One region of the Kitasatospora sp. NPDC033851 genome, then DNA from elsewhere that is predicted to be linked to it. Evidence: riboswitches for the same ligand, from Rfam matches in the RefSeq annotation. Region 1 holds a riboswitch; the other holds the start of a gene.
The links. Region 1 has a riboswitch for cyclic di-AMP ahead of ACZ51D_RS13205 (glycoside hydrolase family 16 protein). Riboswitches for the same ligand answer to the same signal wherever they lie in the genome.
Positions count from the first base shown of each region.

Region 2: it holds a riboswitch for cyclic di-AMP, as region 1 does, so the genes downstream of both, ACZ51D_RS05945 (LysM peptidoglycan-binding domain-containing protein) here and ACZ51D_RS13205 (glycoside hydrolase family 16 protein) in region 1, are expected to answer to the same signal.

Region 1 covers NZ_JBVIRL010000005.1:331,346-336,225, forward strand. Annotated here, with positions in the region: gene ACZ51D_RS13195 (alpha/beta hydrolase) at 1-790, shown strand, start outside; gene ACZ51D_RS13200 (phenolic acid decarboxylase) at 858-1,187, opposite strand; cyclic di-AMP (ydaO/yuaA leader) riboswitch at 1,794-1,959, shown strand; gene ACZ51D_RS13205 (glycoside hydrolase family 16 protein) at 1,961-3,241, shown strand; gene ACZ51D_RS13210 (hypothetical protein) at 3,317-3,895, opposite strand; gene ACZ51D_RS13215 (IclR family transcriptional regulator) at 4,212-4,880, opposite strand, start outside.
Region 2 covers NZ_JBVIRL010000002.1:621,550-626,429, forward strand. Annotated here, with positions in the region: gene eno (phosphopyruvate hydratase) at 1-644, opposite strand, end outside; gene ACZ51D_RS05945 (LysM peptidoglycan-binding domain-containing protein) at 901-1,806, opposite strand; cyclic di-AMP (ydaO/yuaA leader) riboswitch at 1,812-1,979, opposite strand; gene ACZ51D_RS05950 (cytochrome P450 family protein) at 2,231-3,637, opposite strand; gene ACZ51D_RS05955 (SDR family NAD(P)-dependent oxidoreductase) at 3,904-4,329, shown strand; gene ACZ51D_RS05960 (nucleoside triphosphate pyrophosphohydrolase) at 4,334-4,880, opposite strand, start outside.

The DNA of each region.
Region 1 (4,880 bases):
CGAGATCCGCAAGGTCCGGATCGACGGTGCGGTCAGCCGGCTGTCCACCGAGAGCTACGTCTACCTGCCCCCGCAGTACTTCCAGCCGGAGTACGCGCAGAGGAAGTTCCCGGCCGTGATCGTCAGCACCGGGTTCCCAGGAATCGCCGAGAACCTGATCACCCGCTTCAACTACCCGGGCGCGGCGCTCAAGCTGCTGCAGGAGGGCCGGATGCAGCCGACCGTCCTGATCCTGATGCGCCCCTCGCCCGCGCTGCCGCAGGACACCGAGTGCGAGGACATCCCGAACGGCCCGCAGTCCGACACGTACTTCACCAAGGACGTGCCCTCGGCGATCCAGGCCAGCTTCCGGGTCTCGTCCGACCCGCAGGCCTGGGCCTTCATGGGCAACTCGACCGGCGGCTACTGCGCGCTCAAGCTGGCCATGCGCCACCCCGACGTGTTCCCGACCGCCGTCGCGCTCTCGGCCTACTACGACGCCGCCGACGACCCGACCACCGGTGACCTGTTCGGCGGCAGCAAGCAGCGCCGCGACGAGGCCAACCTGATGTGGCGGCTGAAGAACCTGCCGCAGCCCAACGTGTCCGTGCTGCTGGCGGGCACCAAGAAGGGCGACGGCGACTACCGGCGGGAGACCGAGGCCTTCGTCGAGGCGGCGCGGAGCCCGATGAAGGTCTCGTACAGCATGCTCGAGAACGGCGGCCACAACTTCGAGACCTGGAGCGCGCTGCTGCCGTCCTCGCTGGAGTGGCTGTCCCAGCACCTTGCGGTGCCGAACCCGACCGCCTGACGACCGGCCGCTTATCGGCCGGACCCCGGGGCCCAGCCGCGGGTCGGGGGTCCGGCCGTCACAGGTCTCAGGCCACCCGCTCCAGCGAACCGGTGTGCAGCTGGCCGACCCGGCCGCCCTCGCCCTCGAAGGTCCAGAAGGCCCGCACCGTCAGCTTGTTCAGGTCCATCACATGGCTGACGGTGATCCCGCTCTGCTCCGTCCAGCTGACGAAGTAGATCTCCGGTGCGACCTCGGCGACGTGCAGCCGCACGTCCTCCCACTGGCCCGCGGACTCGCCGAGGCCCTCCCAGCGCAGCCGCGTGCCGTCGGCCGAGTAGGTGTTGCGGAAGGCCGCGCCGTTGTCGGCCCGGAAGACGTAGGTGCGGCCGGCGAAGGCGGGCAGGGACGCGATCATGGTGGGGCGGCTCCTCGTTTCGGGCTTTGGTGCTCTTGTGCACTGCGGAAATGTCAGGCCTCCAATTTATCCGACCGGGTGCAGTCGGTCAGATCTTTGCCACGGTACGGATCGCCACCGCGCCGCCCGCCGGGGGGTGCGACCGGCACATGGACACCCGCCGCGCTCCGGTCCTACCGTCCGCCCATAAAACGCACCCCTGCGAGACTCACCCCAGCGAGACGCACCCCCACCACGCCCGTCCACACCACCGGCATCGCGACGGTCGGCGGCACCCGGCTGCTGAGCGGCCTCGACCGCCTGGAGCTGGCCTGGGCGCCGGAGGCCGAGAGCCAGGTCGACGCCTGGCTCGGCTGACCATCCCGCCAGGCCTTCGGCCGAGCACCCGGACGGGCACCCGGCCAGGAACCAGGACGGGCATCCGGCCGGGCCGGGGGATTGATCAACTCGGCCGCCGCACAGCGTTGTTGATCGACACCACTGTGAGCTGCGCGACAACCGGACCGACGGAGTTGTCCGTTCACGCACAGCCTGCCTAGCCTGCAACGGTCGTCCGCCCTCGCGGACCCCGCCGCCGGGACGCCGAGTCCCGTCCACCCGTCGGCGGGTCACCGAGCACCACGCGGACGGGAGCGGGGGAACCAAGGTCGGCGCCCGGCCCGCGCGCTCACGCGTACGGGTCGTGGCTAGGGGTGAAGCCGTTCCACAGGCGGCCGGGCCAACTGCAGCCCGAACCCGACAGCTAACCTCGCAGGCGTCGCAGAGGTCCGCTCATGCCCCAGCCTGCTGTCCGGCGCGCCACGCCGCGCCGCGCCCGCCCCTCCCGCCGCGGCCGCAACGCCGCCTTCGCCGCCACGGGGGCGCTCGCCATCAGCGGCGCCGGCCTGTTCGGACTGCCGTCCGTGAGCAGTGCCCAGGCCGCCACCGCGCCGACCGTCACCCAGGACCGGCTCGCCCCCGCCACCATGGTCGCGGGCAAGGCCGGCACCGCCTCGCTCGGCCTGCACTCCTCGGCCTGCTTCACCGCGAAGACCGTCGGCGTGGGCGTGCGGGACGCGCGCGGCACCAACCTCGACTTCCCCGGCAACGCCTCCAACGTGCAGATCTGCCCGAGCGGCGTGAACTTCACCAGCGGCGCGCGCACCCTGCCCGCCGGGACGTACACCCAGTTCGGCTTCTGGCAGGACCTCGGCGGCGTCTGGCACAACCTGCCCTCGCAGCAGCTGATGGTCTCGGCCACCGCCACCCCGGCCCCGGCCCCGACGGCCACCGCCACCCCGGCGCCGACCTCCACGCCGACCCCGACCTCCACGCCGACCCCGAGCGCCACGGCCAGCCCGACCGCCCCCGCGCCGTCCTCCCCGGTCGTCGGCAAGTCGCTGACCTGGTCGGACGAGTTCAACGGCTCGATCTCCTGGGGCCAGCGCTGGGTCGGCGACAAGAGCACCTCGTACAAGTACGGGAACCACAACCCGGACGACAACAAGCTGGACTGGCTGAACAAGAACAACGTCAGCGTCGCCAACGGGGTCGCCACCTTCACCGCCGCCCCCGGCGGCCCGGCCCTGGAGAACGGCAAGCAGTCCTGGAACACCGGCTTCCTGACCACCGAGGGCTCCAGCGAGGGCTTCCAGGTCAAGACCGGCGACTACGCCGAGACCCGGGTCAAGCTGCCCGCGGGCACCGGCGCCTGGCCGGCCCTGTGGACCTGGAAGAACGGCAACGGGGAGATCGACTCCTTCGAGTACCACCCCGACAACCCGAACCTGCTGGAGCTGACCAACCACGTCAACCCCGGCAACCCGAAGTACTACACCGACGCGAGCGCCATCGCGAAGGACCAGTGGGTGACCATCGGCACCTACTACGGCGCGAACTCGGTGGACTGGTACGTCAACGGCGTCAAGGTCTTCTCGGACGGCAAGGGCGTCGGCGCCAACTGGTCGGCGTACCTGATCCTCAACCTCTCGGTGTGCGCGGGGCAGTACCACCCCGCGCCACAGGGGACCGCTCCGATCACCATGGCCGCCGACTACGTCCGCGTCTACCGCTAACCGGTAGGACGTCTCACCGGTCGCCGCAAGCCGGCAGCCGCTCGCCGGCGCCCGGCGCCCGGTGGGACGACGTGCTCAGGAACCGGCAGCCGTCTCGACCACCGTGATGTCGAACGGCTGCCGGTTGTTGCTCTCGTCCCGGTCGTCCGCGCTGCGCACCGCGACCCAGCCGCCGCTCAGTTTTCCCAGGGGCAGGTCGGGGTCCAGACGGACCGGGACGAGGGCGGTCGCGGTGCGCAGCGGCGGCAGCCCGGGCCCGAAGACGCAGCGCACCCGGTGGCCGTTCTGCAGCACCTCGCAGTTGTCGGGGTAGTAGGGCCCCTCGGGGGTGACGCCCTTCGGCAGGGTGACCACGACCGTGAACGGGGAGGCGGTGGCGTCCGGGCCCCTGTTGGCGACGAAGCCGTGGACGGTCGTGGTGCCGCCGGGCGGCGCCGCCGGGTCCGGGTCGATCCGGACCACCTCCAGGTCGGAGTCGGACGGCGCGGCGACCACGGCGGGCAGGGTGGACACCTCGGGGACGGCGGACGCGGTCGGCGCGCCCGGCGCGACGACCTCCACCGCCGGACGGGGCTCCGGCCGACGCAGCGCCCAGGACGGGCTGGTGGCCGGCACCGCCACCGTGCAGCCCGCCACGACGGCCGCGACCAGCACGGCCCCGCCGTACCTCCTGCCCCTCGTGCTGCCGTGCGATCCCGTGTCACCGCAAGACCCAGTGCTGCCGCGCGATCCCGAGCCACCTCCTACGACGCCCCGTACGTCCTGCTGCTCCATGCCGCTCACCGTGCCCTCGTGCTTCGGCCGCCCGCACCGTCGCGGGCCGCGTCCGCACCAGGGTGGCCGAGCTGTCGCCGCGACCGGGGCGCATCCCGACCCGCCCCGCCGCCGTCCGCTCGAACGGAGGACGTGCGGTGTCGGCCCGGCGGCCCGTGTCGGAAGGGGGGGTGACGAGGCGTCAGGCTGGTGGCCCTCAGGGGGCGAGGACCTGCCCCAGCCGGCCGGCGATCTGGCGCATCACCGGTACCAGCGAGGCGGCCCCGGCCTGCTCCTCCAGGGCCCGGATGCGGGCCTCCGGCCCGGAGACCGAGAGCGCGGTGGGCGTCGGCGCGCCGGGGACGGCGAGCGCGATGCAGCGGACGCCGATCTCCTGCTCCTGGTCGTCGACCACGTAGCCGCGCTCGCGCGCCTCGGCGAGCTGGTGCAGCAGCTCCTGCGGGTCGGTGACCGTGTACTCGGTGTGGGCCGGCAGCGGGTTGGGGCCGAGGACGGCGCGCGCCTCGTCCTCGGGCAGCTGGGCGAGCAGTGCCTTGCCGACGCCGGTGCAGTGCGGCTGCACCCGCCGCCCGACCTCGGTGAACATCCGCATCGAGCGCCGCGACTGCACCTGCCCGACGTACACCACCTCGCCGCCCTCCAGTACCGCCAGGTTCGCGGTCTCGCCGGTGGCCTCCATGAGCTCGGCCAGGTAGGGGCGGGCCCAGCTGCCGAGCAGCCGCCCGGCCGTCTCGCCGAGGCGGATCAGCCGGGGGCCGAGGGTGTAGCGGCGCGCGGTGTCCTGGCGGACATAGCCCTGCTGGACGAGGGTACGAACCAGTCGGTGGATGGTCGGCATCGGGAGGCCGGAACTGGTGGAGAGCTC
Region 2 (4,880 bases), on a different contig from region 1:
TTGCTGTCCAGGTTCGGCGCGAAGCCGCCCTCGTCGCCGAGGCCGGTGGACAGGCCACGCTCCTTCAGCACGCCCTTGAGGGTGTGGTAGACCTCGACGCCCCAGCGGACGGCCTCGGAGAAGGACTCCGCGCCGATCGGCGCGATCATGAACTCCTGGATGTCGACGTTGGAGTCCGCGTGCGAGCCGCCGTTGAGGATGTTCATCATCGGGACCGGCAGGACGTGCGCGTTCGGGCCGCCCAGGTAGCGGAACAGCGGCAGGTCGCTGGCCTCGGAGGCGGCGTGCGCGACGGCCAGCGAGACGCCCAGGATGGCGTTGGCGCCGAGCGAGGACTTGTCCGGGGTGGCGTCCAGGTCCAGCATGGCCTGGTCGATCAGGCGCTGCTCGGTGGCGTCGTAGCCGACCAGCTCCGGGCCGATCTGCTCGATGACGGCCAGGACGGCCTTCTCCACGCCCTTGCCGAAGTAGCGGTTCTTGTCACCGTCGCGCAGCTCCAGCGCCTCGAAGGCGCCGGTGGAGGCACCCGACGGGACAGCGGCACGACCCGTGCTGCCGTCGTCGAGGCCGACCTCGACCTCGACCGTGGGGTTGCCGCGCGAGTCGAGGATCTCACGGGCTACGACGACATCGATGGACGGCACGAGGCATCTCCTTGCGGAAGCAGGTCCGGCTGACGGTGGTGCTGTCAGCAGGACGATTGCGGAGTCGTTACGGACCAGAGCCTAGCCGCCCAGGCTCCCGGGGCCACGTCCGCCTCGGTCTCGTCTCAGCGTGTGGCCCCGCTACCCACCAGTAGTTCACCTGCTTGTCCCAGCTTGTCCCACTGAAGCGGGCGAATGCGGACGAAGGGGGCCGGCGGGCCCAACCCCCTTCGCGCGTCGGCCTTCACGCGTCGGCTCAGCCGAGGTGCAGCACCTGGCCGGGCAGGATCAGGTTCGGGTCGCCGCCGACGGTCCCGTGGTTCTGCTCGTACAGCGCGTGCCAGCCGCCGGACACGCCCTGCGCGGCGGCGATGGTCGACAGGGTGTCACCGTCGCGGACGGTGTAGTCGTGGCCGGACGCCGGAGCGGCCTGCGGCGCGTACTGCTGCTGCGCGGCCTGCGGGGCGTACTGCTGCGCGGCGGCGTGGCCCGCGTACTGCTGGTAGACGCTCTGGTGGCTGGTCCAGTACCAGGCGCCGTTGTTCTGGTACCAGTACACCTTCGCGTCCGCGTCCCAACCGCCCTGGCCGGAGAGGCCGTGGGCCTGCGGCTGCGCCTGCTGCTGCGGGGCGGCCTGCTGCACCGGCTTCTGGGCAGGCTTCTGCGCGGCGGGCTTCTGGGCGGCCGGGTTCTGAGCCGGCTTGGCGGCGGGCTTCTGGGCCTGCTGCGCGGGGGCGGACTGCGGCTTGGCGTCCGAGGAGGTGTCGACCGCGGCCGGGGCACCGCCCTTGCTCAGGCCCGCCTTCTTCGAGCAGACCGGCCAGGCGCCCGGGCCCTGCGAGGCGAGCACCTTCTCGGCGACCGAGATCTGCTGCGCCCGGCTGGCCTGGTTGGCCTGCGGCGCGTACGCGGTGCCGCCGTACGCCTTCCAGGTGCCGGAGGTGAACTGCAGGCCGCCGTAGAAGCCGTTGCCGGTGTTGATGCTCCAGTTGCCGCCGCTCTCGCACTGGGCGACGGAGTCCCAGGCGGAGGCCGGTGCGGCGGAGGCGCCGGTGGCGGTGAGGAGCGGCATCGCGAGTCCGACGCCGGCCACACCGGCGACGGCAATGGCCTTCTCGGTCTGGGTACGACGGCGGTGACGACCGGTTCCAACGAACAGCATGAAGAGGTCCCTCTCCGCACGCCTGCGAGGTGAGCTGTCGGGTTCGGACCGGGAGGTGGCCCGGCCGCCGTACGCGGAAACGATTCCGCTCAGGCGGCTTCACCCCAAGCCGTGGGAAACGGCAACAAACCTGGTTCCCCCGCCCCTGCCCAGGGTTCTGGTCGGTTTCCCGTGACGCGGCGGGCAGGATTCGGCGTTCCGCGCACGAGGTCCGCAGCTGCGAACTCCAGGGAGAGTAGACAGATCCTCAGACCAATCACAAGCTCATATCACCGATATCACACAGAAATTACGGCGCGTGCCCGATCGCCTACCAACGGCGCCGCTATGTCCGGATTGATGGGCGTTCACACCTGAACCGGAAGACCCCGGGCGACGTTCCGTCAGCGTGTCGCCCGGCGTTTCGTCATCTTGTGTCAGTTTGTCAGGGGCGCATAAGGGGTGTCGGGGGCGTATGCGGAGGCGTATGCAGGGGCGTATGCGGGGAGCGACTCTCCGGACTGAATTCGACCGGAAGTTCCCGCAGTCCACGCATGATCAGACCGCCGCGCCAGCGCAGATTCTCCGGGCTTTCCGCGAGCCGCAGATCGGGCAGCCGGGAAAGCAGTGTGGCCAGGGCGGCACGCCCTTCCAGGCGGGCCAGCGGGGCGCCGATGCAGTAGTGGATGCCGTGCCCGAACCCCAGGTGGGGATTGTCAGTCCGGGCCAGGTCCAGGGTGTTCTCGTCCGCGAACCGGGCCGGATCGCGGTCCGCGGCGGCCAGCACCACCAGCACCGGGTCACCGACCGGGATGTCCACCCCGCCGATGGTCAGCGGCCGCGTCGCGAACCGCCAGGTCGCCATCTCCACCGGCCCGTCGTAGCGCAGGAGTTCCTCGATCCCCGTCTCCAGCAGCGCGTGCTCCCCGCGCGCCACCGACTCCTGCAGCGACCGGCGCTGCCCCGGATTGCGCAGCAGCGCGTACATCCCGTTGCCGATGAGGTTCACGGTCGTCTCGAAACCGGCGAAGAGGAGGATGAAGGCCATTGCCGCGGCCTCGTTCTCGGTCAGGTGCTCGCCGTGGTCGCTCGCCCGGATCAGACCCGAGATCAGGTCGTCCCCGAGGTCCGCCCGCTTGCGGTGGATCAGCTCCAGCAGGTACGCCCGCATCCGCTTCACCGCTCGCCCCACGCCGCCGCGTTGGCCGCCGCCGTGGCGGATCATCATGCCGGCCCAGTCGCGGAAGTCGTCCTGGTCCTCGGCCGGCACGCCCAGCAGGTCGCAGATCGCGTAGATGGGGAGCGGGAAGGCGAACTCGTGGATGAGGTCCGCCGAACCGCGCTGCGCGAAGCCGTCGATCAGCCGGTCCGTGAGCTGCTGCACCCGCGGCTCGAACTCGGCCACCCGGCGCGGGGTGAACGCCTTCGACACCAGTCGGCGCAGCCGCGTGTGGTCCGGCGGGTCGATGTTCAGCAGGTGCGTCATCAGGTCCGCCTGCCGCTCCCCCGGGATGCCCACCCGGCCGGTGCGGTGCGCCTGCTCACTGTGGTGCGCCGGGTTCTTCGACAGCCGGCTGTCCGCGAGCGCCTGCCGGGCGTCCGCATACCTGGTCACCAGCCAGGCCTCGACACCGCTCGGCAGCTTGGTGCGGTGCACCGGGGCGTGCTCGCGCAGCCAGGCGTAGGCGGGGTACGGATCGGTGGCGAACTCCCAGGTGAACAGCTGCGGAGCGGCGGCGTCGGGCTGCTCGGGATCGTCGGACGGCGCGGCGGCCGGCTGCGCGGCGGCGGGCTGGGCGGGGTCGTCGGACGGCGCGGCGGCGGGCCGGGCGGAGTCGGGCTGAGCTGGCATGGGTCGACCGTATCCGGTGGGTGCGCGCCCCCCTTCCTCAACGGCTCGCGACCCCCGCGTCAACGGCGTGCGACGGGCGCGCCAACGCTCCGTGGACGACCCGTGGACGGTCCGTGGACAGCTCTTGGAAAGCTCTTGGCCGGACGCCGGGCGTGAGCCTGGTCACCTGAGGGGTAATCCCTGTTGCGGAGGGTCAGGACCTGCCTACGATCCTCCGCAGTACGCGTGGGCGCCGGTGCGGTGTCGCCCACAGGGAGGAGCAGACCATGCGGGTCAGCGGGTCAGTCGTCGTCATCGCGGTACTCGACGGCGGGTCGGGCGCCGGCCTCGCCCGCCGGTTCGCCGCGGCCGGCGCCGCCGGAATGCTGATCGCCGACCAGCACGTCGGCATCGCCGAGGACCTCGCCGCCGAACTCGACCGGCCGGGCTGCCCCGTCGTCGGCGTCTCCGGCGACATCCGCCGCCCCAGCGACGTCGCCGCCCTCGTCGACACCGCGGAGAAGCACCTCGGACCGATCGACCTCTTCGCCGTCGCCGGCCCCGACGGCGAGCGGATCGTCTCCCTCGCCGACCTGCCCGACCACCTCGACCTGGAACGCCTCGCCGAACTCGTCGTCCTCGTCGGCGAGGCCATCGGGGAACTCGTCCCGCCGCAGCGGCGCCCGATGGAGAGCACCGCCACGGCGGCCTGAGCGCCTACTCCCCGTCCGGCTCCCGGTCGGGCTCTCCACCAGGCTCTCCGCCCGGTTCTCCGGCCGGTTCTCCGATGGGTTCTCCACCAGGCTTGAGGCCCTCGGCCGCGCGTACCGCGTCCCGGTAACCGCGCGCGGCCGAGCGCAGCGCCGCGTCCACGTCCACCCCGGCGTCGTGCGCCCGCTGCGCCACCGCGAGCAGCAGTCGGCCCGCCGACTCCGCGGTCAGCTCGGCCGGCAGCTCGTACGGCTCGTCCGGCACGGTGCGGACGCCCGCCCGGCGCACCCGGGACACCAGCTTCGCCGCGTACGCCAGCGCGGGCAGCCCGGCCGGCACACCGTCCAGCACCGACTCGCGGTCCGCCTTCTCCGCGGCCTTCAGCTGCTCCCAGTTCGCCTCCACCTCGGCGGCGCCCTCGGCCTCGACATCCCCGAACACGTGCGGATGCCGGTACATCAGCTTCTCGACGATGTCGCCCGCCACGTCGTCGACGGTGAACGGATCGGTCGGGTGCTCCTCGGCGATCCGGGAATGGAAGAACACCTGGAGC